3 regions of the Staphylococcus haemolyticus genome follow, and region 2 is predicted to be linked to each of the others. Evidence: a T-box and tRNA genes for the amino acid it is inferred to sense, from the RefSeq annotation. Region 2 holds a T-box; the other regions hold tRNA genes.

What was found. A T-box is a leader RNA that pairs with one kind of tRNA and senses whether it is charged. The one in region 2 lies ahead of EQ029_RS05880 (valine--tRNA ligase), so its partner is inferred to be a tRNA-Val.
Region 1: it encodes a tRNA-Val, which carries the amino acid that the T-box ahead of EQ029_RS05880 (valine--tRNA ligase) is inferred to sense. The anticodon was not compared.
Region 3: it encodes a tRNA-Val, which carries the amino acid that the T-box ahead of EQ029_RS05880 (valine--tRNA ligase) is inferred to sense. The anticodon was not compared.

Annotation. Positions count from the first base shown of each region.
Region 1 covers NZ_CP035291.1:2,313,734-2,324,437, reverse strand. The annotation lists gene cysK (cysteine synthase A) at 1-438, shown strand, start outside; gene folP (dihydropteroate synthase) at 672-1,475, shown strand; gene folB (dihydroneopterin aldolase) at 1,453-1,818, shown strand; gene folK (2-amino-4-hydroxy-6-hydroxymethyldihydropteridine diphosphokinase) at 1,819-2,298, shown strand; gene lysS (lysine--tRNA ligase) at 2,502-3,992, shown strand; rRNA gene rrf (5S ribosomal RNA) at 4,495-4,609, shown strand; tRNA gene EQ029_RS11210 (tRNA-Val) at 4,619-4,694, shown strand; tRNA gene EQ029_RS11205 (tRNA-Thr) at 4,709-4,784, shown strand; tRNA gene EQ029_RS11200 (tRNA-Lys) at 4,790-4,862, shown strand; tRNA gene EQ029_RS11195 (tRNA-Gly) at 4,886-4,960, shown strand; tRNA gene EQ029_RS11190 (tRNA-Leu) at 4,968-5,056, shown strand; tRNA gene EQ029_RS11185 (tRNA-Arg) at 5,068-5,141, shown strand; tRNA gene EQ029_RS11180 (tRNA-Pro) at 5,175-5,248, shown strand; tRNA gene EQ029_RS11175 (tRNA-Ala) at 5,264-5,339, shown strand; rRNA gene EQ029_RS11170 (16S ribosomal RNA) at 5,462-7,012, shown strand; rRNA gene EQ029_RS11165 (23S ribosomal RNA) at 7,350-10,271, shown strand; rRNA gene rrf (5S ribosomal RNA) at 10,343-10,457, shown strand; rRNA gene EQ029_RS11155 (16S ribosomal RNA) at 10,675-10,704, shown strand, end outside.
Region 2 covers NZ_CP035291.1:1,211,795-1,222,498, forward strand. The annotation lists gene hemA (glutamyl-tRNA reductase) at 1-1,219, shown strand, start outside; gene EQ029_RS05845 (cytochrome C assembly family protein) at 1,241-2,053, shown strand; gene hemC (hydroxymethylbilane synthase) at 2,084-3,016, shown strand; gene EQ029_RS05855 (uroporphyrinogen-III synthase) at 3,043-3,723, shown strand; gene hemB (porphobilinogen synthase) at 3,713-4,687, shown strand; gene hemL (glutamate-1-semialdehyde 2,1-aminomutase) at 4,710-5,993, shown strand; gene EQ029_RS05870 (AbrB family transcriptional regulator) at 6,074-7,150, shown strand; gene EQ029_RS05875 (DNA-3-methyladenine glycosylase I) at 7,277-7,831, opposite strand; T-box leader at 7,888-8,106, shown strand; gene EQ029_RS05880 (valine--tRNA ligase) at 8,150-10,704, shown strand, end outside.
Region 3 covers NZ_CP035291.1:812,837-823,540, reverse strand. The annotation lists gene EQ029_RS03875 (ABC transporter ATP-binding protein) at 1-131, opposite strand, end outside; gene glmS (glutamine--fructose-6-phosphate transaminase (isomerizing)) at 390-2,195, opposite strand; gene glmM (phosphoglucosamine mutase) at 2,862-4,214, opposite strand; gene EQ029_RS03860 (CdaR family protein) at 4,239-5,171, opposite strand; gene cdaA (diadenylate cyclase CdaA) at 5,173-5,979, opposite strand; tRNA gene EQ029_RS03850 (tRNA-Lys) at 6,202-6,274, opposite strand; tRNA gene EQ029_RS03845 (tRNA-Gln) at 6,278-6,352, opposite strand; tRNA gene EQ029_RS03840 (tRNA-Tyr) at 6,359-6,442, opposite strand; tRNA gene EQ029_RS03835 (tRNA-Val) at 6,453-6,528, opposite strand; tRNA gene EQ029_RS03830 (tRNA-Glu) at 6,534-6,608, opposite strand; tRNA gene EQ029_RS03825 (tRNA-Asn) at 6,610-6,684, opposite strand; rRNA gene rrf (5S ribosomal RNA) at 6,697-6,811, opposite strand; rRNA gene EQ029_RS03815 (23S ribosomal RNA) at 6,883-9,804, opposite strand; rRNA gene EQ029_RS03810 (16S ribosomal RNA) at 10,245-10,704, opposite strand, start outside.

The DNA.
Region 1 (10,704 bases), 1.1 Mb from region 2:
CAATTTGAAGGTAAACAAATTGACGCTTTCTTAGCAGGTGTAGGTACAGGCGGTACTTTATCTGGTGTAGGTAAAGTCTTAAAAGAAAAATATCCTAATGTTGAAATCGTTGCTATAGAGCCTGAAGCATCACCAGTATTAAGTGGTGGTGAGCCAGGACCACATAAATTGCAAGGTTTAGGTGCAGGGTTCGTACCGGATACTTTAGATACAAATATTTATGATAGTATCATCAAAGTAGACAACGATACAGCTATGGAAACATCACGTCGCGTTGCTAAAGAAGAAGGTATCCTAGCAGGTATTTCTTCTGGTGCTGCAATTCATGCCGCAATTCAAAAAGCTAAAGAATTAGGTAAAGGTAAAACAGTTGTAACAGTATTGCCAAGTAATGGTGAACGTTACTTATCAACACCTTTATATTCATTCGATGATTAATTTGTAATTAATATTTAAACGCTAGGGAAGCTTGTTATTGCTTCGCTAGCGTTTTCTTTTTTGGAAAATGAATATCTTATTTTAAATTATTAAATGTTTTGCATGCTTCATCAGCGATTATAAACACTGAAATGTTTAGAAAATGAGTGTATCATTATGATGTGACTATTAAGCAAAAGTAGACATTGTTCTACATATCATTTTCAAAAAGAACGAAGGGTGACGTGACAAGAATGACTAAAACAAAAATTATGGGAATATTGAATGTAACACCTGATTCATTCTCTGATGGTGGTAAGTATAATTCAGTGGATAAAGCGGTCAAACGTGCTAAAGAGATGATAGAAGAAGGTGTGGATATCATTGATGTCGGTGGCATTTCTACACGACCAGGATTCACAGAAATTTCAACGGAAGAAGAGATTGAGCGTGTAGTTCCTGTAGTGAAAGAACTTGCAAAATTAAATATTCAACTTTCAATAGATACATATCGTAGTGAAGTAGCGGAAGCGTGCTTAAAATTGGGTGCAACGATGATCAATGATCAATGGGCAGGGTTATATGACCCTAAAATACTTGATGTTGTGGCTTCTTACGATGCTGAAGTTGTATTAATGCATAATGGTGACGGACATCGCGAACAACCAGTTGTTGAAGAAATGCTATTATCACTTATTACTCAAGCGAACAAAGCAGAAATGGCCGGAATTCCAAAACATAAAATATGGCTAGACCCTGGAATTGGATTTGCCAAAACACGTGATGAAGAAAATGAAGTAATGGCACGTTTAGATGAACTTGTAGCAACTGAGTATCCTGTTTTATTAGCAACGAGTCGAAAACGTTTCATTAAAGAAATGATTGGTACAGAAACTAAAGCGTTAGAACGTGATGAGGCGACAGCTGCTACAACAGCTTATGGTATAATGAAAGGCGTCAAAGCTGTGCGTGTACATAATGTGCAATTAAACGCTCGATTAGGTCAAAGTATGGATTTCTTAAAGGAGAATGAAGATGAACGACACAATCTTTCTTAATGGTATGAGATTTTACGCATACCACGGTGCCTTACCTGCTGAAAACGAGATAGGTCAAATTTTTGTAGTAGATGTTACGTTGAAAGTGAATTTAGAAGAAGCCGGCCAATCTGATAAAGTAATCGACACTGTACATTACGGAGAAGTGTTTGAAGATGTTAAAGCAATCGTTGAAGGTCCACCATGTAATTTAATCGAACATCTAGCTGAACGTATTGCAAAACGTATAAATTCACACTATAATCGTGTAATGGAAACGAAAGTCAGAATCACTAAAGAAAATCCACCTATTCCAGGTCACTATAATGGTGTAGGTATAGAGATAGTGAGGGAGAATCGTTAAATGGTACAAGCGTATTTAGGTTTAGGAAGCAATATTGGTGATAGGGAACAGCAATTACAAGAAGCTATTAAAATAATTGACAGTATTGAAGGCATTACTGTGACTAAAATCTCTCCAATATATGAAACTGCACCAGTAGGGTATACCGAGCAGCCTAATTTTTTAAATTTGTGTTTAGAAATTGATACAGAATTGGAGCCTAAAGAACTTCTTAAATATTGCTTAGAAACCGAACAACGATTACACCGAGTTAGAGACATTCGTTGGGGTCCAAGAACATTAGATGTCGATATTTTATTATATGGAGATAAGGTTATAGAAGAAGATGACCTTGAAGTTCCCCATCCGCGAATGAGTGAACGTGCTTTTGTGCTAATACCATTAAATGATATTGCACCAACACAAATTGAACCTCGTTCAAAAACTCGTATCTCTGATTTAGTCATACCAGATGACACAGTGAAGAAATATAAAGGTTAAGTAGTATTAATTATGTATTTAATTAATATTATTGAAATGCGAAAATAGTGATGATCATACTTTGAAAGTGATACATGTAATGTCAATTTTGTAAAACAATACAATTAAGTAACACTACATTAGTAATATGATATCCTATAAGTAATTTAGAAATAATCCATGGAATAATTTTCATTGAAATGAAATTTAAAGGAGAGAAAGTTATGTCAGAAGAAATGAATGACCAAATGCAGGTCCGTCGTCAAAAACTACAAGAATTAATTGATTTAGGAATCGACCCATTTGGAAAACGTTTTGAGCGCTCAGCTACTGCTAGTGAACTAAAATCACAATGGGATGAATTCTCTAAAGAAGAATTACATGATAAAGAAGATGAAAGTCATGTTTCGATTGCCGGACGTTTGATGACTAAACGTGGTAAAGGTAAAGCTGGTTTCGCACATGTCCAAGATTTGACTGGTCAGATTCAAATTTACGTGCGTAAGGACCAAATTGGCGAAGAAGATTTCGACAATTTATGGAAAGGTGCAGACCTAGGCGATATTGTTGGTATTGAAGGTGTAATGTTCAAAACAAATACTGGCGAGCTATCAGTAAAAGCTAAGACATTCACTTTATTATCTAAAGCGCTTAGACCTTTACCTGATAAGTTCCATGGTTTACAAGATATTGAACAACGTTATCGTCAACGTTATTTAGACTTGATTACAAATCAAGATAGTACTCAAACATTTATTAACCGTAGTAAAATTATTCAAGAAATGCGTAATTACTTAAATAAACAAGGTTTTTTAGAAGTTGAAACACCAATGATGCATCAAATTGCAGGTGGTGCAGCAGCACGACCATTTGTTACGCACCATAATGCACTAGACGCTACTCTTTATATGCGTATAGCAATTGAATTACATTTAAAACGTTTAATTGTTGGTGGCCTTGAAAAAGTCTATGAAATTGGACGAGTATTCCGTAACGAAGGAGTATCAACACGACATAATCCAGAATTTACTATGATTGAATTATATGAAGCATACGCTGATTACCACGATATCATGGATTTAACTGAATCTATGGTAAGACATATCGCTCAAGAAGTATTTGGTTCTGCAAAAGTTCAATACAATGAAGAGGAAATTGACCTAGAGTCTGCCTGGACACGCCTTCATATTGTAGATGCAGTGAAAGAAGCTACAGGTGTAGACTTCTATCAAATTAAATCTGATGAAGAAGCAATCGCTGCAGCTAAAGAACATGGTATTGAAATTACTAATAATATGAAATATGGTCATATCTTAAATGAATTCTTTGAACAAAAAGTTGAAGAAACGTTAATTCAACCAACATTTATTTATGGACATCCAATTGAAATCTCGCCTTTAGCGAAGAAAAATCCAGAAGATCCTAGATTTACAGACCGTTTCGAGTTGTTTATCGTAGGTAGAGAACATGCGAATGCATTCACTGAATTAAATGATCCAATTGATCAACGTGAACGTTTCGAAGCACAACTTGTTGAAAAAGCACAAGGTAATGATGAAGCGCATGAAATGGATGAAGATTATATTGAAGCTTTGGAATATGGTATGCCTCCAACAGGTGGTTTAGGTATCGGTATCGATCGCTTAGTTATGTTGTTAACTGACTCTCCATCTATTAGAGACGTATTATTATTCCCTTACATGAGACAAAAATAGATTAAATTAAATATTAGAGATTGAGATAAAGTTTAGGGTTTATTCAAATGTTAACCTAATATATCTCAATCTCTTTTTTTATTTTGAGCCAGTTATTGTTAATAAAAGAGGCAAAAGGAATAATTAGTTTTCGATTTATATAAAATTAAGGGATTAAATATATTGGTGTGATAAAGGGTTATTATCAAAGGGAGAGTTACAAAAGTAAAAAAGAGTAGAGAAGTTATTATAAAACAATATAAAAAAGTGTAGTCAATATGCTTGCGATGTGCTAACATAGTAAAAGTGTTCAAAGAAGCGGAACCGACAAATAATAAACTTGTTAAATAAAAAAAGTTTTAAAAATTAGTTGACTTTGCTTTTTGAATGTTGTAAGATATAAAAGTCGTCGAAAACGAAAGTTAATTTTGTAAAATACTTGTAAAGATAACTTTAACAAAGTGTAAAATTAACTATTGAAAATTAAAATAATCGACATTATAATTAATTGAGTAAGTTATTGTCTGGTGACAATGGCAAGGAGGTCACACCTGTTCCCATGCCGAACACAGAAGTTAAGCTCCTTAGCGCCGATGGTAGTTGGATTTACGTTCCGCTAGAGTAGGACGTTGCCAGGCTTACACGTTGGAGAATTAGCTCAGCTGGGAGAGCATCTGCCTTACAAGCAGAGGGTCGGCGGTTCGAACCCGTCATTCTCCACCATTCTTAATTAATTAGCCGGCCTAGCTCAATTGGTAGAGCAACTGACTTGTAATCAGTAGGTTGGGGGTTCAAGTCCTCTGGCCGGCACCATCTTTGAGCCATTAGCTCAGTTGGTAGAGCATCTGACTTTTAATCAGAGGGTCAGAGGTTCGAATCCTCTATGGCTCATACGATTGTTTTAATAGCCACATGCGGAAGTAGTTCAGTGGTAGAACACCACCTTGCCAAGGTGGGGGTCGCGGGTTCGAATCCCGTCTTCCGCTCCATTATATTGCCGGGGTGGCGGAACTGGCAGACGCACAGGACTTAAAATCCTGCGGTGAGAGATCACCGTACCGGTTCGATTCCGGTCCTCGGCACCATCTTAAATAAAGCGCCCGTAGCTCAACTGGATAGAGCGTTTGACTACGGATCAAGAGGTTATGGGTTCGACTCCTATCGGGCGCGTCATTTAAATTTTATTTCTTATTTAATTACATACGGGAAGTAGCTCAGCTTGGTAGAGCACTTGGTTTGGGACCAAGGGGTCGCAGGTTCGAATCCTGTCTTCCCGACTTCTTAAATAATTCGGGGGCTTAGCTCAGCTGGGAGAGCGCCTGCTTTGCACGCAGGAGGTCAGCGGTTCGATCCCGCTAGTCTCCACCATTTTATAATGATTAAATGAACATTGAAAACTGAATGACAATATGTCAACGTTAATTCCAAAACAGTAACTTAAATGTTACAAACACTATTTAGTATTATGAGCTAATCAAACATCATAAATTTTTATGGAGAGTTTGATCCTGGCTCAGGATGAACGCTGGCGGCGTGCCTAATACATGCAAGTCGAGCGAACAGACAAGGAGCTTGCTCCTTTGACGTTAGCGGCGGACGGGTGAGTAACACGTGGGTAACCTACCTATAAGACTGGGATAACTTCGGGAAACCGGAGCTAATACCGGATAATATTTCGAACCGCATGGTTCGATAGTGAAAGATGGTTTTGCTATCACTTATAGATGGACCCGCGCCGTATTAGCTAGTTGGTAAGGTAACGGCTTACCAAGGCGACGATACGTAGCCGACCTGAGAGGGTGATCGGCCACACTGGAACTGAGACACGGTCCAGACTCCTACGGGAGGCAGCAGTAGGGAATCTTCCGCAATGGGCGAAAGCCTGACGGAGCAACGCCGCGTGAGTGATGAAGGTCTTCGGATCGTAAAACTCTGTTATTAGGGAAGAACATACGTGTAAGTAACTATGCACGTCTTGACGGTACCTAATCAGAAAGCCACGGCTAACTACGTGCCAGCAGCCGCGGTAATACGTAGGTGGCAAGCGTTATCCGGAATTATTGGGCGTAAAGCGCGCGTAGGCGGTTTTTTAAGTCTGATGTGAAAGCCCACGGCTCAACCGTGGAGGGTCATTGGAAACTGGAAAACTTGAGTGCAGAAGAGGAAAGTGGAATTCCATGTGTAGCGGTGAAATGCGCAGAGATATGGAGGAACACCAGTGGCGAAGGCGACTTTCTGGTCTGTAACTGACGCTGATGTGCGAAAGCGTGGGGATCAAACAGGATTAGATACCCTGGTAGTCCACGCCGTAAACGATGAGTGCTAAGTGTTAGGGGGTTTCCGCCCCTTAGTGCTGCAGCTAACGCATTAAGCACTCCGCCTGGGGAGTACGACCGCAAGGTTGAAACTCAAAGGAATTGACGGGGACCCGCACAAGCGGTGGAGCATGTGGTTTAATTCGAAGCAACGCGAAGAACCTTACCAAATCTTGACATCCTTTGACAACTCTAGAGATAGAGCCTTCCCCTTCGGGGGACAAAGTGACAGGTGGTGCATGGTTGTCGTCAGCTCGTGTCGTGAGATGTTGGGTTAAGTCCCGCAACGAGCGCAACCCTTAAGCTTAGTTGCCATCATTAAGTTGGGCACTCTAAGTTGACTGCCGGTGACAAACCGGAGGAAGGTGGGGATGACGTCAAATCATCATGCCCCTTATGATTTGGGCTACACACGTGCTACAATGGACAATACAAAGGGCAGCGAAACCGCGAGGTCAAGCAAATCCCATAAAGTTGTTCTCAGTTCGGATTGTAGTCTGCAACTCGACTACATGAAGCTGGAATCGCTAGTAATCGTAGATCAGCATGCTACGGTGAATACGTTCCCGGGTCTTGTACACACCGCCCGTCACACCACGAGAGTTTGTAACACCCGAAGCCGGTGGAGTAACCATTTGGAGCTAGCCGTCGAAGGTGGGACAAATGATTGGGGTGAAGTCGTAACAAGGTAGCCGTATCGGAAGGTGCGGCTGGATCACCTCCTTTCTAAGGATATATTCGGAACATCTCGTAGAGATGAGGAATAACGTGACATATTGTATTCAGTTTTGAATGTTTATTTTAAACATTCAACAACTAAATGAAAATTGCATTCAAAATTATATTTTGATATACTATTTTGATGTGATTGTTTGTTTGTTGATTGTACATTGAAAACTAGATAAGTAAGTAAAATAGATTTTACCAAGCAAAACCGAGTGAATAAGAGTTTTAAAAAAGCTTGAATTCATAAAATATAATCGCTAGTGTTCGAAAGAACACTCACAAGATTAATAACAGGTTTCTTAAAATTAGAACTACGTTCTAATATGGTGGAAACATAGATTAAGTTATTAAGGGCGCACGGTGGATGCCTTGGCACTAGAAGCTGACGAAGGACGTTACTAACGACGATATGCTTTGGGTAGCTGTAAGTAAGCGTTGATCCAGAGATTTCCGAATGGGGGAACCCAGCACGAGTTATGTCGTGTTATCGACAAGTGAATTCATAGCTTGTCAGAAGGCAGACCCGGAGAACTGAAACATCTTAGTACCCGGAGGAAGAGAAAGAAAAATCGATTCCCTGAGTAGCGGCGAGCGAAACGGGAAGAGCCCAAACCAATAAGCTTGCTTATTGGGGTTGTAGGACACTCTATACGGAGTTACAAAGGAATATATTAGACGAATCATCTGGAAAGTTGAATCAAAGAAGGTAATAATCCTGTAGTTGAAAATATATTCTCTCTTGAGTGGATCCTGAGTACGACGGAGCACGTGAAATTCCGTCGGAATCTGGGAGGACCATCTCCTAAGGCTAAATACTCTCTAGTGACCGATAGTGAACCAGTACCGTGAGGGAAAGGTGAAAAGTACCCCGGAAGGGGAGTGAAAGAGAACTTGAAACCGTGTGCTTACAAGTAGTCAGAGCCCGTTAATGGGTGATGGCGTGCCTTTTGTAGAATGAACCGGCGAGTTACGATCTGATGCAAGGTTAAGCAGGAAATGTGGAGCCGTAGCGAAAGCGAGTCTGAATAGGGCGTTGAGTATTTGGTCGTAGACCCGAAACCAGGTGATCTACCCATGGTCAGGTTGAAGTTCAGGTAACACTGAATGGAGGACCGAACCGACTTACGTTGAAAAGTGAGCGGATGAACTGTGGGTAGCGGAGAAATTCCAATCGAACTTGGAGATAGCTGGTTCTCTCCGAAATAGCTTTAGGGCTAGCCTCAAGTGATGATTATTGGAGGTAGAGCACTGTTTGGACGAGGGGCCCCTCTCGGGTTACCGAATTCAGACAAACTCCGAATGCCAATTAATTTAACTTGGGAGTCAGAACATGGGTGATAAGGTCCGTGTTCGAAAGGGAAACAGCCCAGACCACCAGCTAAGGTCCCAAAATATATGTTAAGTGGAAAAGGATGTGGCGTTGCCCAGACAACTAGGATGTTGGCTTAGAAGCAGCCATCATTTAAAGAGTGCGTAATAGCTCACTAGTCGAGTGACACTGCGCCGAAAATGTACCGGGGCTAAACATATTACCGAAGCTGTGGATTGTCCGTAGGACAATGGTAGGAGAGCGTTCTAAGGGCGTTGAAGCATGATCGCAAGGACATGTGGAGCGCTTAGAAGTGAGAATGCCGGTGTGAGTAGCGAAAGACGGGTGAGAATCCCGTCCACCGATTGACTAAGGTTTCCAGAGGAAGGCTCGTCCGCTCTGGGTTAGTCGGGTCCTAAGCTGAGGCCGACAGGCGTAGGCGATGGATAACAGGTTGATATTCCTGTACCACCTAGCATCGTTTTAATCGATGGGGGGACGCAGTAGGATAGGCGAAGCGTACGATTGGATTGTACGTCTAAGCAGTGAGATTGAGTGTTAGGCAAATCCGGCACTCTTAAGATTGAGCTGTGATGGGGAGAGGAAATTGTTTCCTCGAGTCGTTGATTTCACACTGCCGAGAAAAGCCTCTAGATAGATAATAGGTGCCCGTACCGCAAACCGACACAGGTAGTCAAGATGAGAATTCTAAGGTGAGCGAGCGAACTCTCGTTAAGGAACTCGGCAAAATGACCCCGTAACTTCGGGAGAAGGGGTGCTCTTTAGGGTGCAAGCCCAGAAGAGCCGCAGTGAATAGGCCCAAGCGACTGTTTATCAAAAACACAGGTCTCTGCTAAACCGTAAGGTGATGTATAGGGGCTGACGCCTGCCCGGTGCTGGAAGGTTAAGAGGAGTGGTTAGCTTCTGCGAAGCTACGAATCGAAGCCCCAGTAAACGGCGGCCGTAACTATAACGGTCCTAAGGTAGCGAAATTCCTTGTCGGGTAAGTTCCGACCCGCACGAAAGGCGTAACGATTTGGGCACTGTCTCAACGAGAGACTCGGTGAAATCATAGTACCTGTGAAGATGCAGGTTACCCGCGACAGGACGGAAAGACCCCGTGGAGCTTTACTGTAGCCTGATATTGAAATTCGGCACAGCTTGTACAGGATAGGTAGGAGCCTTTGAAACGTGAGCGCTAGCTTACGTGGAGGCGCTGGTGGGATACTACCCTAGCTGTGTTGGCTTTCTAACCCGCACCACTTATCGTGGTGGGAGACAGTGTCAGGCGGGCAGTTTGACTGGGGCGGTCGCCTCCTAAAAGGTAACGGAGGCGCTCAAAGGTTCCCTCAGAATGGTTGGAAATCATTCATAGAGTGTAAAGGCATAAGGGAGCTTGACTGCGAGACCTACAAGTCGAGCAGGGTCGAAAGACGGACTTAGTGATCCGGTGGTTCCGCATGGAAGGGCCATCGCTCAACGGATAAAAGCTACCCCGGGGATAACAGGCTTATCTCCCCCAAGAGTTCACATCGACGGGGAGGTTTGGCACCTCGATGTCGGCTCATCGCATCCTGGGGCTGTAGTCGGTCCCAAGGGTTGGGCTGTTCGCCCATTAAAGCGGTACGCGAGCTGGGTTCAGAACGTCGTGAGACAGTTCGGTCCCTATCCGTCGTGGGCGTAGGAAATTTGAGAGGAGCTGTCCTTAGTACGAGAGGACCGGGATGGACATACCTCTGGTGTACCAGTTGTCGTGCCAACGGCATAGCTGGGTAGCTATGTATGGACGGGATAAGTGCTGAAAGCATCTAAGCATGAAGCCCCCCTCAAGATGAGATTTCCCAACTTCGGTTATAAGATCCCTCAAAGATGATGAGGTTAATAGGTTCGAGGTGGAAGCGTGGTGACACGTGGAGCTGACGAATACTAATCGATCGAAGACTTAATCAATTTATTTCAATGTTTTGCGAAGCAAAATCATTTACTTACTATCTAGTTTTGAATGTATAATCATTCTCTTGTCTGGTGACAATGGCAAGGAGGTCACACCTGTTCCCATGCCGAACACAGAAGTTAAGCTCCTTAGCGCCGATGGTAGTTGGATTTACGTTCCGCTAGAGTAGGACGTTGCCAGGCAACCACTTTGACCGATAGGTCTTTTTTTGTGGCTAATTCATAGGAAAAATTAAAAAAGTTGTTGACTTTAAAGTTAATAGCGAGTATAATTAATTCTTGTGGTAATAAAAATGAACATTGAAAACTGAATGACAATATGTCAACGTTAATTCCAAAACAGTAACTTAAATGTTACAAACACTATTTAGTATTATGAGCTAATCAAACATCATAAATTTTTATGGAGAGTTTGATCCTGGCTCAGGAT
Region 2 (10,704 bases):
GAACGTCATTTTATCTACATGTAATCGTACTGAAGTATATGCTATTGTTGATCAAATTCACACAGGTCGTTACTATATTCAAAGATTTTTAGCGCGTTCATTTGGATTTGATGTAGATGATATAAAAAATATGTCAGAAGTTAAAGTGGGGGACGAAGCAGTTGAACATTTACTGCGTGTCACTTCTGGCTTGGATTCAATTGTATTAGGTGAAACTCAGATTCTTGGACAAATGAGAGATGCATTCTTTTTAGCTCAAGACATTCAAACAACTGGTACAATTTTTAATCATTTATTTAAACAGGCTATTACTTTCGCTAAAAAGGCGCATAATGAGACTGACATAGCAGATAATGCTGTGAGTGTTTCATATGCAGCAGTTGAATTAGCTAAAAAGGTATTTGGTAAACTAAAAGGTAAACAAACTATTATTATAGGTGCAGGGGAAATGAGTGAATTATCACTCTTAAATTTATTAGGTTCTGGTATTGATGATATTACTGTCGTTAATAGAACTGAAACTAATGCGTATAAATTAGCAACGAAGCACGGCGTAAATTATAATACACTTGAGTCATTACCAACTCTTTTGACTAATGCTGATATTGTTATCAGTTCAACAAGTTCGCCAGATTTTATTGTTACAAAATCTATGATTGAGTCGGTCAATCTTAAGAGAAAAGCTTCTTCATTATTGTTAATAGACATTGCGGTTCCTAGAGATATTGAACCAAATGTTAATATCAGCGAAAATATTTTTAGCTATGACGTGGATGATCTTAAAGGTTTAGTTGATGCTAACTTGCGAGAACGTCAGATGGCTGCTGACTTTATAGCAAGTCAGATTCCTGATGAAGTCCAGGCTCATAATGATTGGGTAAATATGTTAGGTGTTGTACCTGTAATTAGAGCATTGCGTGAAAAAGCAATGACAATCCAGTCAGAAACAATGGATAGTATTGATAGAAAGCTACCTGATCTTAGTGATAGAGAACGTACAATCATTTCGAAACATACTAAAAGTATTATTAATCAAATGTTGAAAGATCCAATAAAACAGGCCAAAGAATTGAGTAATGATAAGAGAAGTAATGAAAAATTAGAGCTATTTCAAAACATATTTGATATTGATACTGCAGACCCTTACGAGGATATTAAAGCTCGTAAAGCACAAAAAGAAAAAGAAGTTTCTATCCGTCACATCTTTAGTTTTGAATAAGCATATTAATATGGTGATAATATGCAAGAGACCCTGTTTATTAGATTTCATGAAATAATATTAATTATATATTTAATTAGTATTCTCTGTTATTTTATAGATTTCGTTAAAAAGAGTCATAAAATTAGAGAATTAGGAATTTATACATTAGGGATTGTTTGGATATTGCAAACAATCTCTTTATCTGTTTATATCACTTCGCATAATGAAATTCCGTTGAGTTCATTATTTGATGTATTTTTCTTTTTATCATGGATAACTATATGTATAGCACTGGTTTTAAATGTAGTTAAAGTATTAAGTTTTTCAGTATTCTTTCTCAATGTTATTGGATTTATATTATTGATGATGAATACTTTTCAACCTGAGCATTACTCAACAAATGTGCAACGCATTGCAGTTATAAATGAATTGTTATTAGTGCATATAGGCTTAGCGGTATTAAGTTATGCTCTTTTTGCACTAGCTTTTGTAAATTCATTACTTTATATTATTCAATACCGCAATTTAAGGGAAAAGAATTTTGATCAAAAATACTTTAGAATTGGTAGCGTAGCCACACTTGAAACGGTTGTTTTTTATTCATCTTTAAGTGGTTTCATTATATTAATTTTGAGTGTTATTTTAGGCGCACAGTGGGGTGTCTATGCAATTGGACATAGTATTTTTGCTGACCCTAAAGTAGTACTATCTTCTATTATTACAATTTTTTACGCTATTTATTTACTAAGTCGTATTAATCGATGGTTTAAAACAATTTATTTAATTTACTTTAATATTATGTTATTTTGCTTATGCATGATTAATCTATTTTTTACAACACATTTCACTTGAATTTTCAAATGTCATTAGGAGGCAACAATTATGCGCAAATTGGTTGTAGGCTCACGTAGAAGTAAGCTTGCCTTAACTCAGAGTCAACAATTTATAGATAAGTTAAAAGCGGTGGATCCAACACTTGAAATAGAAATTAAGGAGATTGTCACTAAAGGTGACCGCATCGTAAATAAACAATTATCTAAAGTGGGCGGTAAAGGACTATTTGTTAAAGAAATCCAACAAGAACTTTTTGACAAAGAAATTGACATGGCAATACACTCACTTAAAGATGTACCAAGTATCATTCCTGAAGGTTTAACACTAGGTTGCATACCTGATAGAGAAGTTCCATTTGATGCTTATATTTCTAAAAATCATATACCTTTAAATGAATTACCGGATGGTAGTATTATTGGTACGAGTTCATTAAGACGTGGTGCTCAAATTTTATCTAAATATCCAAACTTAGAAATTAAATGGATAAGAGGAAATATTGACACTCGACTTAAAAAATTAGAAATAGAAGATTATGATGCAATTATTTTAGCTGCTGCAGGACTTAGACGTATGGGTTGGTCAGATGATATTGTAACGACTTATCTGGACAAAGATATTTTATTACCAGCTATTGGACAAGGTGCATTAGGTATAGAGTGTCGTAGTGATGATGTCGAACTATTGGAATTATTAAGTAAAGTTCATAATCAAGCAGTAGCGAATTGTGTTACAGCTGAAAGAACATTCCTTTCAGCTATGGATGGTAGTTGTCAAGTACCTATTGGAGGGTATGCAACTAATAAGGAAAATGGTGAAATTGAATTTACTGGGTTAATTATGACTCCAGACGGTACAAAGAGATATGAGCACACAGAAGTTGGTAAAAATCCTGTTGATTTAGGTGAAGCAGTCAGCCGTGTTTTAAAAGAACAGGGTGCTTATGAAATAATCAAAAAACTAAATGAAGAGCAAGCGCATTAAACCAGATTATTGAGGTGTAATGAAATATGAAACCAGTTGTAGTTATGACGCAATCGAGTGAATTTAATAGTGATTTAGTGGAAATAATGCATAAGCCATTTATAGAAATTCAATCACTTGAATTTGATACTCAAGTTTTGCATCATAAATATGACTGGATTATTTTTTCTTCTAAAAATGCGGTTCGCATATTTTATAAATATTTAAATCAATTAGATGTTAAATATGTGGCTGTCATTGGACAGAAAACTGCCGAACTTTGTGAAGCGCTTAAAATTAATGTTGATTTTATACCTAATGACTACTCTCAAGAAGGATTTTTGAATCAGTTTAAAAAGGATCAACAAAGCATTCTCATACCGAGTAGTGCTGAAGCGCGTCCCAAACTCCAACATACATTAGCACAAAACAATATAGTGACTAAAATCGATTTATATAAACCTATTCCTAATGATAGGAATATTAGAGAAGTCATTCAATTGATAGAACATCACAAAGTTCATGCGTTAACATTTTCAAGTTCTTCTGCAGTAAATGCATATATAAAGCATGACGTTCCTTGTGGTTTTGATAAGTATGTTGCTATTGGGGCCCAAACTGCTAACACATTACGAAAGAACGGTCTCAAGCCATTAATAGCTGATAAACAAACTTCGGAATCACTTATAAATAAAATTATTGAAAGTTGGTATAATAATGAAATTTGATAGACATAGACGATTACGCTCATCAGAGTCAATGCGTAATTTAGTTAGAGAAAACCATGTTAGAAAAGAAGATTTAATTTATCCAATATTCGTAGTTGAAAAAGATAACGTAAAAAGTGAGATTAAATCACTTCCAGGCGTTTACCAAATAAGCTTGAATTTATTAGATGATGAAATAAATGAGGCATATGAACTAGGTATTAGAGCAATCATGTTCTTTGGTGTACCAAATGCTAAAGATGACGTAGGTTCTGGTGCATATGATCATAATGGTATTATCCAAGAAGCAACACGAAAGGCTAAAGAATTGCATAAAGATTTATTAATTGTAGCAGATACATGTTTATGTGAATATACAGATCATGGACATTGTGGTGTTATTGATGATCACACTCATGATGTAGATAATGATAAATCATTACCTTTACTTGTTAAAACAGCTATCTCACAAGTTGAAGCGGGAGCAGACATTATCGCACCAAGTAATATGATGGACGGTTTTGTTGCAGAAATTCGTAAAGGTCTAGATAATGCCGGCTATTACAATATTCCAATTATGAGTTATGGTATCAAATATGCATCAAGTTTCTTTGGTCCATTTAGAGATGCGGCTGATTCTGCACCTTCTTTTGGTGACAGAAAGACTTACCAAATGGACCCAGCGAATCGCTTAGAAGCATTTCGTGAACTTGAAAGTGACTTAAAAGAGGGCGCTGATATGATGATAGTAAAACCTGCGCTAAGTTATTTAGATATTGTAAGAGACGTTAAAAACAATACAAATATTCCTGTTATTGCTTATAACGTAAGTGGTGAGTATGCAATGACAAAAGCAGCAGCACAAAATGGTTGGATAGATGAAGAACGTGTTGTTATGGAACAAATGGTTTCAATGAAACGTGCAGGTGCAGATATGATTATTACTTACTTTGCGAAAGATATTTGCCATTACTTAGATAAATAATTAATTTTAGGAGGATTTTGATATGGGTTACGAGAAATCGATTGAAGCGATGAAAATTGCTGAAAATTTAATGCCAGGTGGCGTTAATAGTCCTGTAAGAGCATTTAAATCAGTAGATACACCAGCGATTTTTATGGATCATGCAAAAGGATCAAGAATTTATGATATCGATGGTAACGAGTATATTGACTATGTATTAAGCTGGGGACCTTTAATTCTAGGTCATAAAAACGAACAAGTTATAAAAAAACTACATGAGGCTGTTAATAGAGGAACAAGCTTCGGAGCATCTACCTTAGAAGAAAACAAACTTGCAGAATTAGTAATCGAACGCGTACCATCAATTGAAAAAGTGCGTATGGTTTCATCAGGAACTGAGGCAACGTTAGCAGCGTTAAGATTGGCTCGTGGTTATACTGGAAGAAATAAGATTATTAAATTTGAAGGATGCTATCACGGTCATAGTGATTCTTTATTAATTAAAGCGGGTTCTGGTGTTGCAACACTAGGATTACCAGACTCACCTGGTGTCCCAGAAGGTACTGCTAAGAATACGATTACAGTTCCGTATAATGATTTAGAAGCAATTAAAATTGCTTTCGAAAATTATGGAGATGATATCGCTGGAATTATCGTAGAACCAGTTGCTGGTAATATGGGCGTTGTACCTCCTAAAGATGGATTCCTACAAGGGTTACGTGAGATTACAAATGACTATGGGGCGCTATTAATATTTGATGAAGTAATGACAGGTTTCCGAGTAGGGTACAATTGTGCGCAAGGTTACTTTGGTGTAACACCAGATCTTACATGTTTAGGTAAAGTTATTGGTGGTGGATTACCAGTAGGTGCGTTTGGCGGTAGAAAAGAGATTATGGACAAAGTTGCTCCAGTTGGAAATATTTATCAAGCTGGAACATTATCCGGGAACCCATTAGCAATGACGAGTGGTTACGAAACTCTAAGTCAATTAACACCTGAATCTTATGAGTATTTCCAAGAATTAGGTGATATCTTAGAAGAAGGACTAAAAAAAGTATTTAGCAAACATAATGTCCCAATTACTATTAATCGAGCTGGTTCTATGATTGGATATTTCTTAAATGAAGGACCAGTAACTAACTTTGAAGAAGCAAATAAAAGTAATTTAGAATTGTTCAGTCAAATGTATCGTGAAATGGCTAAAGAAGGTGTATTCCTACCACCTTCTCAATTTGAGGGAACATTCTTATCTACAGCACATAGTAAAGAAGACATTGAAAAAACAATCCAAGCATTTGATACTGCTTTAAGTCGTATTGTATAATGTTATGAAATAAAATGAGGTTAGGACTTTCAACTAGATGACGTCTTAACCTCATTTTTAATGAAAGAAGTGGCTACATAATGAAAAATGTATGGACCAATAACTTTATTCTATTAGTGACTGCTATTGTTATAAGTTTGTTATTACATGTTGCGCACGTTCTTTTACCATTTATGTTCGGTCCGATTATTGCATCGATAATCGTCATTAAAGTATTTAAATTAGAGGTTAAATGGCCATTCTGGCTTAGTCAAATTGGATTGATTCTATTAGGGGTGCAAATTGGATCAACATTTACGTCTGAAGTGTTGCATGATATTAAAAATGATTGGTTGATAATTGTTGTTATTACACTATTACTATTAGTTTTATCTCTATTGATCGCCTTCTTTTTCAAAAAAATAGCAAGAGTAAACACTGAGACAGCTATATTAAGTGTCATTCCAGGTGCTTTAAGTCAAATGCTAATTATGGCAGAGGAAAATAAAAAGGCAAATATTCTCGTAGTGAGTTTAACTCAAACGTCTCGCGTTATATTCGTCGTGATATTAGTACCCTTAATTTCTTATTTCTTTAGTAGTGATGGTGGAAATGAAACAACTTCTATTAAATCACCTCCATTAACGGAAGTACTAAACTTATCACAAATAATAATATTAATGTGTTGTATTGCAATCATTTATAGCCTTATGGCTAAAATTAATTTTCCTACTAAGCAATTATTGGCCCCTATTGTCGTGTTAGTAATATGGAATTTAACTACACATCACACATTTACATTAGATAATTATATTCTTGCTACTGCACAAGTGATTTATATGATTAGAATTGGATTGCAGATTGCCAATTTACTTTCCGATTTAAAAGGTCGAATTGCCGTTGCAATCATTTATCAAAATGTCTTTCTAATTATTGGATCATTTATCATGGTATATATTGTGCACATATTTACAAATAATAATATTAATGAGTTGTTTTTAGGCGGAGCGCCAGGAGGTATGAGTCAAATTGTTTTAGTTGCTATGGCAACTGGGGCAGATGTGGCTATGATTTCTAGTTTCCACATATTTAGAATCTTTTTTATTTTATTTGTAGTAGCGCCTGTCATTGGCTTTTTCTTACGTGGTGGTATATCAAAATTTCATCAAAAAAGATAGGTTGTGTCATGTAAAGTTTAAGCGTTAGTATACTTGAAATAAGAGAGGATTGATAAAACCTTCTACGTACAATAACTATTCGACTCATTTCTTAAATTGCACTCTATGACACAACCTATATTAATTTTAAGAAGGTTTAGATGGGCATCCTTTCAAATGGGCATCATATAGACCTGCCGCTTCTAAAAATGAAAAAACAGTTACTGGTCCTAAAAATTTAAAACCATATTTTTTTAAGTCTTTAGATAATTGTTTAGCACGATCGTCAACTGTAATTCTTTCTGAGGCAGTTGTATAGTTCAAATCTATAGGTTGATGATTAACATATGACCAAAGGAAATTACTAAAACTACCAAAGTCCTTTTCTATTTCAAAATAACCTTGTGCTTGTGATACAATCGCTTCTAACTTTTTACGATTATGAACAATGTTAGGAAATTCCATTAAATCATCTATATCTTTCGTAGACATCTGAGCAATTTTGCTTGGCTCAAAGTTGTAAAATGCCTGTTCGTAAGATTGTTTCTTTTTTAAAATGGTTAGCCAAGATAATCCAGCATGTTGAGATTCTAAAGCCATTAGTTTAAATAGGGCTTTGCTATCATATATAGGTTGACCCCAAACATTGTCATGATAATCTAAGTAAGTCGGGTCTTTTGTGCTAAATGCACATTCATTCATAAATATACCTCCAAGAGATTGACTTATCACGATTTCCATTATACTATAATTAAGTAATGAAATATATTATTGGGAAGAGTAAGTTTGAATGATAGCACAGAGAGCATATGGTTGGTGTAAATATGTATAACATTCAATCTGAAGGTAGCCCACTTGAACTTTTATTGAACCATTAATTAGTAGATAAAAGCGTGTTTGAGCGTTAATCAAATTAAGTGCAAGTATATTAATTTATACTTGAATTTAGGTGGTACCACGGAACATCCGTCCTATATTATTTAGGAGGATGTTTTTTTAATTATTAGGAGGTTTTAATCGATGAATATGGAGCCTAAGTATAATCCACGCGAAGTTGAGGCTGGGCGTTATGAAGAATGGGTAAAGAATGATTATTTCAAACCCTCAGAAGACAAGTCAAAAGAGACATATACAATTGTAATTCCACCACCCAATGTGACAGGAAAATTACACCTTGGACATGCATGGGATACAACTTTACAAGATATTATTACGCGTATGAAACGTATGCAAGGGTATGACACACTATATCTACCTGGTATGGACCATGCAGGTATTGCTACTCAAGCAAAGGTAGATGCTAAATTAAAAGAACAAGGTATTTCTCGTCATGATATCGGACGCGAGAAGTTCCTAGAACACGCTTGGTCATGGAAAGAAGAATATGCGTCATTTATACGCCAACAATGGGCTAAATTAGGTTTGGGGCTAGATTATAGCAGAGAGCGTTTTACTCTAGATGATGGGTTAAGTAAGGCAGTAAGAAAAGTCTTCGTTGACTTATACAATAAAGGCATAATTTATCGTGGTGAACGTATTATTAACTGGGATCCTGAAGCTAGAACGGCTTTATCAGATATTGAAGTAATTCATGAGGATGTGCAAGGTCATTTCTATCATTTTAAATATCCTTACGCTGATGGTGATGGCTATATTGAAATTGCGACAACAAGACCTGAGACAATGTTAGGAGATACTGCCATAGTTGTTAATCCTAATGATGATCGCTACAAAGATGTAATTGGTAAGAAAGTTATATTACCAATTGTTGGTCGAGAGTTACCGATATTAGCTGATGAGTATGTTGATATTGATTTTGGTAGTGGTGCTATGAAGGTAACGCCTGCACATGATCCAAATGATTTTGAGATTGGTCAACGACATAGTTTAGAGAACATTATTGTCATGGATGAAAATGGTAAAATGAACGATAAAGCTGATAAATATGCTGGATTAGATCGATTTGAATGTCGTAAACAATTAGTTGAAGATTTAAAAGCGCAAGATCTAGTCATTAAGATTGAAGAACATGTTCATTCAGTTGGTCATTCTGAACGCTCAGGTGCTGTTGTTGAACCATACTTATCAACGCAATGGTTTGTAAAAATGAAACCGTTAGCGCAACGTTCACTTGATAATCAAAAAACAGATGATCGCATCGATTTTTATCCACCACGTTTTGAGAACACTTTCAATCGTTGGATGGAAGAAATTAGAGACTGGACAATTTCTAGACAATTATGGTGGGGTCATCAAATACCTGCTTGGTACCATAAAGAAACTGGTGAAATTTATGTTGGTGAAGAAGCGCCTAAAGATATTGATAATTGGGTGCAAGATGAAGATGTTCTAGATACTTGGTTCTCTAGTGCATTGTGGCCATTTTCAACTTTAGGTTGGCCGAATATTGATGCAGATGATTTTAAACGTTACTATCCAACTAATGCACTTGTTACTGGATATGACATTATTTTCTTCTGGGTTGCAAGAATGATATTCCAAGGTCTTGAATTCACTGACAGAAGACCATTCAATGATGTTTTACTTCATGGTTTAGTTCGAGCTGAAGACGGTCGGAAAATGAGTAAATCTTTAGGTAATGGTGTAGATCCTATGGATGTAATTGAAGAATATGGAGCAGATAGCTTAAGATATTTCTTGGCAACAGGATCATCACCTGGTCATGACTTACGTTATTCTACTGAGAAAGTAGAGTCTGTTTGGAATTTCATTAATAAAATATGGAACGGTGCGCGTTTTAGCTTAATGAATATAGGTGATGAATTTAAATTTGAGGATATCGATTTAACTGGAAACCTTTCTTTAGCGGATAAATGGATCTTAACTCGTTTGAATGAGACGATTGAAACAGTTACTAATTTAAGTGAAAAGTATGAGTTTGGTGAAGTTGGTCGTGCGCTATATAATTTCATTTGGGACGAGTTCTGTGATTGGTATATTGAAATGAGTAAAATACCAATGAACGGTGAAGATGAAGCACAAAAACAAACGACACGGTCTGTTTTAAGTTATACACTAGATCAAATTATGAGAATGTTACATCCATTTATGCCTTTTGTTACTGAGAAGATATGGCAAAGTCTTCCACATGAAGGAGAAACAATTGTAAAAGCATCATGGCCAACGGTTAGGGAAGAGCTTGTATTTGAAGAAAGTAAGCAAACGATGCAACAATTAGTTGAAATTATCAAATCTGTAAGACAATCTCGTGTTGAAGTAAATACGCCACTTTCTAAAGCTATACCTATTTACATTCAAGCCAAAGATGAAAATATTAAAGCAACACTAATTGAAAATGAAGATTATATTCATAAATTCTGTAATCCTAGTGATTTAACGATTGATACACATATTGATATTCCTGAAAAAGCAATGACTGCAGTGGTAATCGCTGGTAAAGTTGTATTACCTTTAGAAGGTTTAATTGATATGGATAAAGAAATTGCACGCTTAGAAAAAGAATTAGATAAATTACAAAAAGAACTTGATCGTGTTGATAAAAAATTATCTAATGAAAATTTTGTTAATAAAGCGCCTGAAAAAGTTATCAACGA
Region 3 (10,704 bases), 400 kb from region 2:
AAAGTTGTTTTTCCAGCACCATTTAAACCATATAATACCCATTTATCCCCTTTTTTAATATTCCAATCAATACCATTTAATATATGCTTACCTCTTCTATATCGATGTACTTTATTCATTGAAATTAGCATAGTATCACCTCACAATACAATAATTGTAAGATAATTCAGATAAATTTTCAAAATAACAGATTGTATATTTTATAAGTTAGTATTACAAATAAAAAAGGAGCAAGATCAAATTCTTAATGAATTTAATATCTTGCTCCCACTAGGGTAACTATATTAGAGAAAAGCTTGTTATTAACGCTTTCACATTTAAGTTAGCCACTTCAATTTCAATGTTATCTAACCTTATTAAATTTTACCCCGTCTAAAAATTTAGACAAACTATTCAACTGTAACTGATTTAGCTAAGTTACGAGGTTTATCTACGTCTAATCCTCTGTGTAGCGCTGCATAGTAAGCAATTAATTGTAATGTAACTACAGATACAAGCGGAGTTAATAACTCATGTACATGTGGAATTACATAAGTATCTCCCTCTTTTTCTAAACCTTCCATAGAGATAATACATGGTTTTGCTCCACGTGCTACTACCTCTTTGACATTACCACGAATAGATAAGTTAACCTTTTCTTGTGTAGATAATGCGATTACAGGTGTGCCGTCTTCAATTAATGCAATTGTACCGTGTTTAAGTTCTCCACCAGCGAATCCTTCAGCTTGAATATATGAAATTTCTTTTAATTTTAATGAACCTTCAAGACTTACATTATAGTCCATTGTACGACCAATGAAGAATGCATTACGCGTTGTTTCTAAGAAATCCTTAGCAATTTGTTCCATTACTGGAGTATCATCTACAATTGTTTCAATTGCAGTTGTTACTTTAGCTAATTCTCTCAATAAATCAATATCATTATCTCGACCGTGTGCTTTAGCTACAACTTGAGATAAGATTGATAAAACAGCAATTTGAGCTGTATATGCTTTTGTTGAAGCAACTGCAATTTCAGGACCAGCATGTAATAACAATGTATGATCTGCTTCACGTGATAATGTTGAACCAGCCACATTTGTAACTGTTAATGATTTGTAACCTAATTTGTTAGTTTCAACTAACACTGCACGGCTATCAGCAGTTTCACCTGATTGAGAAATATAGATGAATAATGGCTTTTCAGATAATAGTGGCATGTTATAAACAAATTCAGAAGCTACATGTACTTCAGTAGGTACACCAGCCCATTTTTCTAAGTATTCTTTACCAACTAAACCTGCATGATAACTTGTTCCTGCTGCGATGATATATATACGATCTGCAGCTGCAACATCTTTAACAATTTCAGGATCAATTTTTAGGTCGCCTTTTTCATCTTCATACTCTTGAATAATACGACGCATAACTGCTGGTTGTTCATTAATTTCTTTAAGCATGTAGTGATCATAGATACCTTTTTCAGCATCTGAAGCATCAATTTGAGCAGTATAAGTGTCTCGATCTTGTACATTGCCATCAAGGTCTTTAATAGTTACACTGTCTTTTTTAACAATAACAATTTCATGATCATGAATTTCTTTATATTCGTTTGTTACTTTAATCATAGCTAATGCGTCAGACGCAATGACATTGAACCCTTCTCCAACTCCAACTAATAAAGGTGATTTGTTTTTAGCTACATAGATTGTGTCGCTATCTTGATTATCAAGTAAGCCTAATGCATATGAACCGTGTAATAAAGAAACAACTTTAGAGAAAGCTTCTTCAGTTTCTAAACCTTTGTTCGAGAAATGTTCAACTAATTGAACAATAACTTCTGTATCTGTCTCAGATTGGAATGTTACATCTGATAAATATTCACTTTTTAATTCTTCATAATTTTCAATTACACCATTATGAACTAATGTAAAACGTTCATTATTAGATTGATGAGGATGTGAATTCACTGTACTTGGTACACCGTGTGTAGCCCAACGTGTGTGACCGATACCAACGTGACCATCAGTGTCATTGTTGTCAGCAACTTTTCTTAATTCTGCAATACGACCTTTTTCTTTAAAAACAGTTGTACCATTATCGTTTGCAACTGCAATACCAGCTGAGTCATATCCTCTATATTCTAATTTTTCTAATCCTGATAATAACAATTCTTTTGCATTATCATATCCAATATATCCTACAATTCCGCACATAAATTTTTCCTCCGTTAAATATAGCTTGAAAATTTTATCTGTTATATAAAATTTAAAAAGGTAAAGTGTTTTTAAACATTAGTAATTTTATTAACAATCCTATTAATTATTAATGTTTTATCTTTATTATATTTACCCATTAAAGCCATATTATATTTCTAAGATTTTATAAATTTTAGGCATTCTTATTATTTTTGTGCATTTAGTTACCTAAATGTTTTAAATAATAAGCTAACGAATGAGCCTCATCCGGAATAGCATCCGCCGATATTTTCGATGACTATTCTCCTCGTCTGCAAAGAAATAAATTGCCCTACAAAAGCTCTCATATTTAACTTTTGATTATAGGTACACTTATATTTTGCCCTGGCGCTTTATAATTTATTTAGAACTATCCTCCTTCCAATATTATTTATTTTACACTTTTCAGATAAATGAATGCAAACAATTTCCGACCTTTTTAGTAAAAATTTAAAATAAATATCTTTTGTAATCTTCTAAAATACATAATAATTGTTTCTAATTATTAAATTATTACCAAACAATATTGCAACCAATTAAATGAAAGCGCTTTAATGAAAGCCGCTAATTAATATTAAAAAAACTCCAAAGCTACACATTAAATGTAAACTTTGAAGGAAAACGAAAATTGTTTTATTAAATTGGTTACTCTAAGCCCATTTTAGATTGAACTTCATCAGCAATTCGCTGTGCAAAACGTTGCGCATCTTCATCAGTTGAAGCCTCGACCATTACACGAACTAATGGTTCTGTACCTGAAGGTCTAACTAAAATTCTGCCTTCACCATTCATTTCAGTCTCTACTTCATCCATCACTTTTTTAACATCTTCATTATCTTCTACATGATGCTTATCTGTAACTTTAACGTTAATTAGAGATTGCGGATATTTTTTCATTTGAGCAGCTAACTCACTTAAAGGTTTACCACTCATTTTAATAACAGCAGCTAATTGAACACCAGTTAATAAGCCATCTCCTGTAGTATTGTAATCCATCATAACAATATGTCCAGATTGCTCACCACCAAGGTTGTAGTTACCTTTTCTCATTTCTTCTACTACGTATCTATCTCCAACTTTTGTTTTATTAGATTTGATACCTTCGTTTTCTAAAGCTTTATAGAAGCCTAAATTACTCATAACAGTAGAAACAATCATATCGTTGTTTAATTCTTGGTTTTTATGCATTTCTTGACCAATAACAAACATGATTTGGTCACCATCAATAATATTACCTTTTTCATCAACAGCAATTAATCGGTCACCATCGCCATCAAATGCTAAACCAAAGTCGCTTTCAGTTTCAAGAACCTTTTCAGCTAATAATTCAGGATGAGTTGACCCACAATTATCATTAATATTATAACCATCTGGGCTGCAGCCAATTGTTTCAGTATCAGCTTCTAAATCTCCAAATAAGAAAGGTGCTAGTGCTGATGTAGAACCATTCGCACCATCAAGTGTGATTTTTAATCCTTCTAAATTAACATCAATAGTTGATTTTAAGTAGCTTAAATATTTCTGAGCACCTTCGAAGTAATCAGAAAAATGTACAATATCTGTTCCTACCGGTCTTGGTAAATCAGGATTATCTTGATCTAATAATGTTTCAATTTCCTCCTCTTGAGCATCAGATAATTTAAAACCATCTGCACCGAAGAACTTAATTCCATTATCAGCCACTGGATTGTGCGAAGCTGAAATCATTACTCCTAATTCAGCTCCCATTTCTCTAGTAAGGTAAGCTACTCCAGGTGTAGATATTACACCCAATCTCATAACTTCAGCTCCAATTGAAGCTAATCCTGCAATCAAAGCAGATTCAAGCATTTCACCTGACACACGTGTATCTCTACCAACTAAAACTTTTGGTCTGTCAGCACCTTCATTATGTGCTAATACATAACCGCCATAACGCCCTAACTTAAATGCTAATTCAGGTGTTAACTCTTTATTGGCTATTCCTCTTAATCCATCAGTACCAAAATATTTTCCCATCATTAATACTCCTTTTTAATTTTGTTATTTTAAGCTAATATGTGCTGTTATTTCATCTGGATCAGACTTTTTTACTTTGTCTGGTAATTTTAATTGAACATTCTGATCTGTAGATTCAGTTATATTATTCAAATCAACATTTGCCTCTATCTCATTAATATCTTGTAAATCATCTCTGTTACCATAAATCTCTATCTCATTCTCATCTAGTGTTATATCATCCAAGCTAGCACCATCAGGTAAACGGCCTTTTTTATTAATTTTAACTTTAACCTTCTTGCTATATTCTTGAAGTTTAACATTTAATTTGACTTGATTAGGCTGTATATTAACATCTAATTTATTTAATGATTTATCAAAAGCAGTGACATCTGCTACATCAGAAGTATCTTGACTTAATTTGTTAGCTTCTTTATAAGTAGCTTTTAAATATGCGATTTTCTTAAGTTGTTCTCGTCCTCCAGTTACTTTGACTGAATTAGGCTCAACAGAACTGTCTTTCACTTTATAGTTTGGGTCTATATCATCTTTCCCTATATCTGCTTGAACATGCATCGTTTTAGTTTCTTTATTTTCCAAAGTAACATAAGCTTGCTTAGGTTTAACATTGTAATTGATATCATTACTTAAGCCTTTAACGATATAGTCTTCTTTGTATTTTCCGGCTTTAGCGTTGGATAAATCCACTGCAACTTTGATATCATCGGTGTTTTCGATTTTTAATAATTTAGATTGTGGACCTGAAACAGTTACATTAACAGTCTCAGGAGCTTTAGTTACATGTAAATCTTTGGAATTATAAATTATCTCAACAGGTACATCTTCAATTGTTTTAGATGAATTTTGTGATAAATTATCATTACTAAAAATATTTCCAAATACATTATTAACTGATAAATAGAAAAAGATTGCCAATAGTAAAGCAATAAATCTGAGACCCCATTTACTCTCTAGCATCTTATTTCACACCTTTCTTTTGAAAGCGTGTGCCAAACCAATGTTCGGCTAATAATTCTTCAAATACCTCAGTTGAGATATCTCTACGTAATTTACCATCAAAAGTTACAGATATTGAACCTGTTTCCTCTGAAACAACAATTGTAAATGCATCTGAAACTTCAGAGATACCCACTGCAGCTCTATGTCTAGTTCCTAGACTTTTAGAAATTTTAGCACTATCTGATAAGGGCAAGTAACTAGCTGCACTAGCAATCTTAGAATTTTGAACAATCATTGCACCATCATGTAGTGGCGTATTTGGTATAAATACATTAATTAATAATTCTTGAGATATTTCAGAATTCATCGCTATACCCGTTTCAATATAATCTTGTAATCCCGTTTCCTTTTCAAAAACGATCAAAGCACCAATACGTCTTTTAGCCATATATTGAACAGCTTTTGATACTGCTTCAATTAACTTTTCTTCATCATGACTGTATGTATTAGTATAACGTTTAAATAAGCTTCCACGACCTAACTGCTCCAATGCTCTTCTTATTTCGGGTTGGAAAATAACAATAAGCGCAAGAACACCCCATTGAATTACAATATCAAAAAGTTTAGATGTAGCAGTTAAATTTAGAATTTTACTCACTTGTTGACCAATTACAATAAAAAGAATACCTTTAAGTAATTGAATTGCTTTGGTTCCTTTAAATACAGTTATGAGAAGATAAAGGACATACCATACTATAAGTAAATCCAGCACACTCGTTACAATTTTTAATGTACTAAGATTATCAAAAAAGTTGGAAAAATCCATAGCATCTCCTCCGAATATATTTTCCATAGTAATAATTATACCAATGATAATTACAACTGTCATATGAACAAATAAATTGTATAAAAAAAGTAGATTAATCAATTAATCAGCAATTGATTAATGGTTTATTTCCAATATAATCAATCTTTAAATAGATAAACTCTATAATACTTTTATTTAATTTTATAAAAAAAAGCACTCCTATACAGGAGTGCTAATAAGTGAGCCATAGAGGATTCGAACCTCTGACCCTCTGATTAAAAGTCAGATGCTCTACCAACTGAGCTAATGGCTCTAATGGCTGGGCTAGCTGGATTCGAACCAGCGCGTGACGGAGTCAAAGTCCGTTGCCTTACCGCTTGGCTATAGCCCATTAGAATGGTGGAGGGGGGCAGATTCGAACTGCCGAACCCGAAGGAGCGGATTTACAGTCCGCCGCGTTTAGCCACTTCGCTACCCCTCCGACATACAAATGGTGGAGAATGACGGGTTCGAACCGCCGACCCTCTGCTTGTAAGGCAGATGCTCTCCCAGCTGAGCTAATTCTCCAATAATGGTGACTCCTACGGGACTCGAACCCGTGTTACCGCCGTGAAAGGGCGGTGTCTTAACCGCTTGACCAAGGAGCCATGGCTCCGCAGGTAGGATTCGAACCTACGACCGATCGGTTAACAGCCGATAGCTCTACCACTGAGCTACTGCGGAATAATTTAATTTGCCTGGCAACGTCCTACTCTAGCGGAACGTAAATCCAACTACCATCGGCGCTAAGGAGCTTAACTTCTGTGTTCGGCATGGGAACAGGTGTGACCTCCTTGCCATTGTCACCAGACAAGAGAATGATTATACATTCAAAACTAAATAGTAAGTAAATGATTTTGCTTCGCAAAACATTGAAATAAATTGATTAAGTCTTCGATCGATTAGTATTCGTCAGCTCCACGTGTCACCACGCTTCCACCTCGAACCTATTAACCTCATCATCTTTGAGGGATCTTATAACCGAAGTTGGGAAATCTCATCTTGAGGGGGGCTTCATGCTTAGATGCTTTCAGCACTTATCCCGTCCATACATAGCTACCCAGCTATGCCGTTGGCACGACAACTGGTACACCAGAGGTATGTCCATCCCGGTCCTCTCGTACTAAGGACAGCTCCTCTCAAATTTCCTACGCCCACGACGGATAGGGACCGAACTGTCTCACGACGTTCTGAACCCAGCTCGCGTACCGCTTTAATGGGCGAACAGCCCAACCCTTGGGACCGACTACAGCCCCAGGATGCGATGAGCCGACATCGAGGTGCCAAACCTCCCCGTCGATGTGAACTCTTGGGGGAGATAAGCCTGTTATCCCCGGGGTAGCTTTTATCCGTTGAGCGATGGCCCTTCCATGCGGAACCACCGGATCACTAAGTCCGTCTTTCGACCCTGCTCGACTTGTAGGTCTCGCAGTCAAGCTCCCTTATGCCTTTACACTCTATGAATGATTTCCAACCATTCTGAGGGAACCTTTGAGCGCCTCCGTTACCTTTTAGGAGGCGACCGCCCCAGTCAAACTGCCCGCCTGACACTGTCTCCCACCACGATAAGTGGTGCGGGTTAGAAAGCCAACACAGCTAGGGTAGTATCCCACCAGCGCCTCCACGTAAGCTAGCGCTCACGTTTCAAAGGCTCCTACCTATCCTGTACAAGCTGTGCCGAATTTCAATATCAGGCTACAGTAAAGCTCCACGGGGTCTTTCCGTCCTGTCGCGGGTAACCTGCATCTTCACAGGTACTATGATTTCACCGAGTCTCTCGTTGAGACAGTGCCCAAATCGTTACGCCTTTCGTGCGGGTCGGAACTTACCCGACAAGGAATTTCGCTACCTTAGGACCGTTATAGTTACGGCCGCCGTTTACTGGGGCTTCGATTCGTAGCTTCGCAGAAGCTAACCACTCCTCTTAACCTTCCAGCACCGGGCAGGCGTCAGCCCCTATACATCACCTTACGGTTTAGCAGAGACCTGTGTTTTTGATAAACAGTCGCTTGGGCCTATTCACTGCGGCTCTTCTGGGCTTGCACCCTAAAGAGCACCCCTTCTCCCGAAGTTACGGGGTCATTTTGCCGAGTTCCTTAACGAGAGTTCGCTCGCTCACCTTAGAATTCTCATCTTGACTACCTGTGTCGGTTTGCGGTACGGGCACCTATTATCTATCTAGAGGCTTTTCTCGGCAGTGTGAAATCAACGACTCGAGGAAACAATTTCCTCTCCCCATCACAGCTCAATCTTAAGAGTGCCGGATTTGCCTAACACTCAATCTCACTGCTTAGACGTACAATCCAATCGTACGCTTCGCCTATCCTACTGCGTCCCCCCATCGATTAAAACGATGCTAGGTGGTACAGGAATATCAACCTGTTATCCATCGCCTACGCCTGTCGGCCTCAGCTTAGGACCCGACTAACCCAGAGCGGACGAGCCTTCCTCTGGAAACCTTAGTCAATCGGTGGACGGGATTCTCACCCGTCTTTCGCTACTCACACCGGCATTCTCACTTCTAAGCGCTCCACATGTCCTTGCGATCATGCTTCAACGCCCTTAGAACGCTCTCCTACCATTGTCCTACGGACAATCCACAGCTTCGGTAATATGTTTAGCCCCGGTACATTTTCGGCGCAGTGTCACTCGACTAGTGAGCTATTACGCACTCTTTAAATGATGGCTGCTTCTAAGCCAACATCCTAGTTGTCTGGGCAACGCCACATCCTTTTCCACTTAACATATATTTTGGGACCTTAGCTGGTGGTCTGGGCTGTTTCCCTTTCGAACACGGACCTTATCACCCATGTTCTGACTCCCAAGTTAAATTAATTGGCATTCGGAGTTTGTCTGAATTCGGTAACCCGAGAGGGGCCCCTCGTCCAAACAGTGCTCTACCTCCAATAATCATCACTTGAGGCTAGCCCTAAAGCTATTTCGGAGAGAACCAGCTATCTCCAAGTTCGATTGGAATTTCTCCGCTACCCACAGTTCATCCGCTCACTTTTCAACGTAAGTCGGTTCGGTCCTCCATTCAGTGTTACCTGAACTTCAACCTGACCATGGGTAGATCACCTGGTTTCGGGTCTACGACCAAATACTCAACGCCCTATTCAGACTCGCTTTCGCTACGGCTCCACATTTCCTGCTTAACCTTGCATCAGATCGTAACTCGCCGGTTCATTCTACAAAAGGCACGCCATCACCCATTAACGGGCTCTGACTACTTGTAAGCACACGGTTTCAAGTTCTCTTTCACTCCCCTTCCGGGGTACTTTTCACCTTTCCCTCACGGTACTGGTTCACTATCGGTCACTAGAGAGTATTTAGCCTTAGGAGATGGTCCTCCCAGATTCCGACGGAATTTCACGTGCTCCGTCGTACTCAGGATCCACTCAAGAGAGAATATATTTTCAACTACAGGATTATTACCTTCTTTGATTCAACTTTCCAGATGATTCGTCTAATATATTCCTTTGTAACTCCGTATAGAGTGTCCTACAACCCCAATAAGCAAGCTTATTGGTTTGGGCTCTTCCCGTTTCGCTCGCCGCTACTCAGGGAATCGATTTTTCTTTCTCTTCCTCCGGGTACTAAGATGTTTCAGTTCTCCGGGTCTGCCTTCTGACAAGCTATGAATTCACTTGTCGATAACACGACATAACTCGTGCTGGGTTCCCCCATTCGGAAATCTCTGGATCAACGCTTACTTACAGCTACCCAAAGCATATCGTCGTTAGTAACGTCCTTCGTCGGCTTCTAGTGCCAAGGCATCCACCGTGCGCCCTTAATAACTTAATCTATGTTTCCACCAAACTTTTAGTCAATCGTTCTCATATTGCTTCGTTTTCATTCATTTAAATGCTCATTTACAAAAGTAAACTGCGCTTTAAATAAACTCAACTCATTATCTAAAAACGATTTCTTTAAAAGTTCAAGTCGAAAACCTGTTATTAATCTTGTGAGTGTTCTTTCGAACACTAGCGATTATATTTTATGAATTCAAGCTTTTTTAAAACTCTTATTCACTCGGTTTTGCTTGGTAAAATCTATTTTACTTACTTATCTAGTTTTCAATGTACAATCAACAAACAAACAATCACATCAAAATAGTATATCAAAATATAATTTTGAATGCAATTTTCATTTAGTTGTTGAATGTTTAAAATAAACATTCAAAACTGAATACAATATGTCACGTTATTCCTCATCTCTACGAGATGTTCCGAATATATCCTTAGAAAGGAGGTGATCCAGCCGCACCTTCCGATACGGCTACCTTGTTACGACTTCACCCCAATCATTTGTCCCACCTTCGACGGCTAGCTCCAAATGGTTACTCCACCGGCTTCGGGTGTTACAAACTCTCGTGGTGTGACGGGCGGTGTGTACAAGACCCGGGAACGTATTCACCGTAGCATGCTGATCTACGATTACTAGCGATTCCAGCTTCATGTAGTCGAGTTGCAGACTACAATCCGAACTGAGAACAACTTTATGGGATTTGCTTGACCTCGCGGTTTCGCTGCCCTTTGTATTGTCCATTGTAGCACGTGTGTAGCCCAAATCATAAGGGGCATGATGATTTGACGTCATCCCCACCTTCCTCCGGTTTGTCACCGGCAGTCAACTTAGAGTGCCCAACTTAATGATGGCAACTAAGCTTAAGGGTTGCGCTCGTTGCGGGACTTAACCCAACAT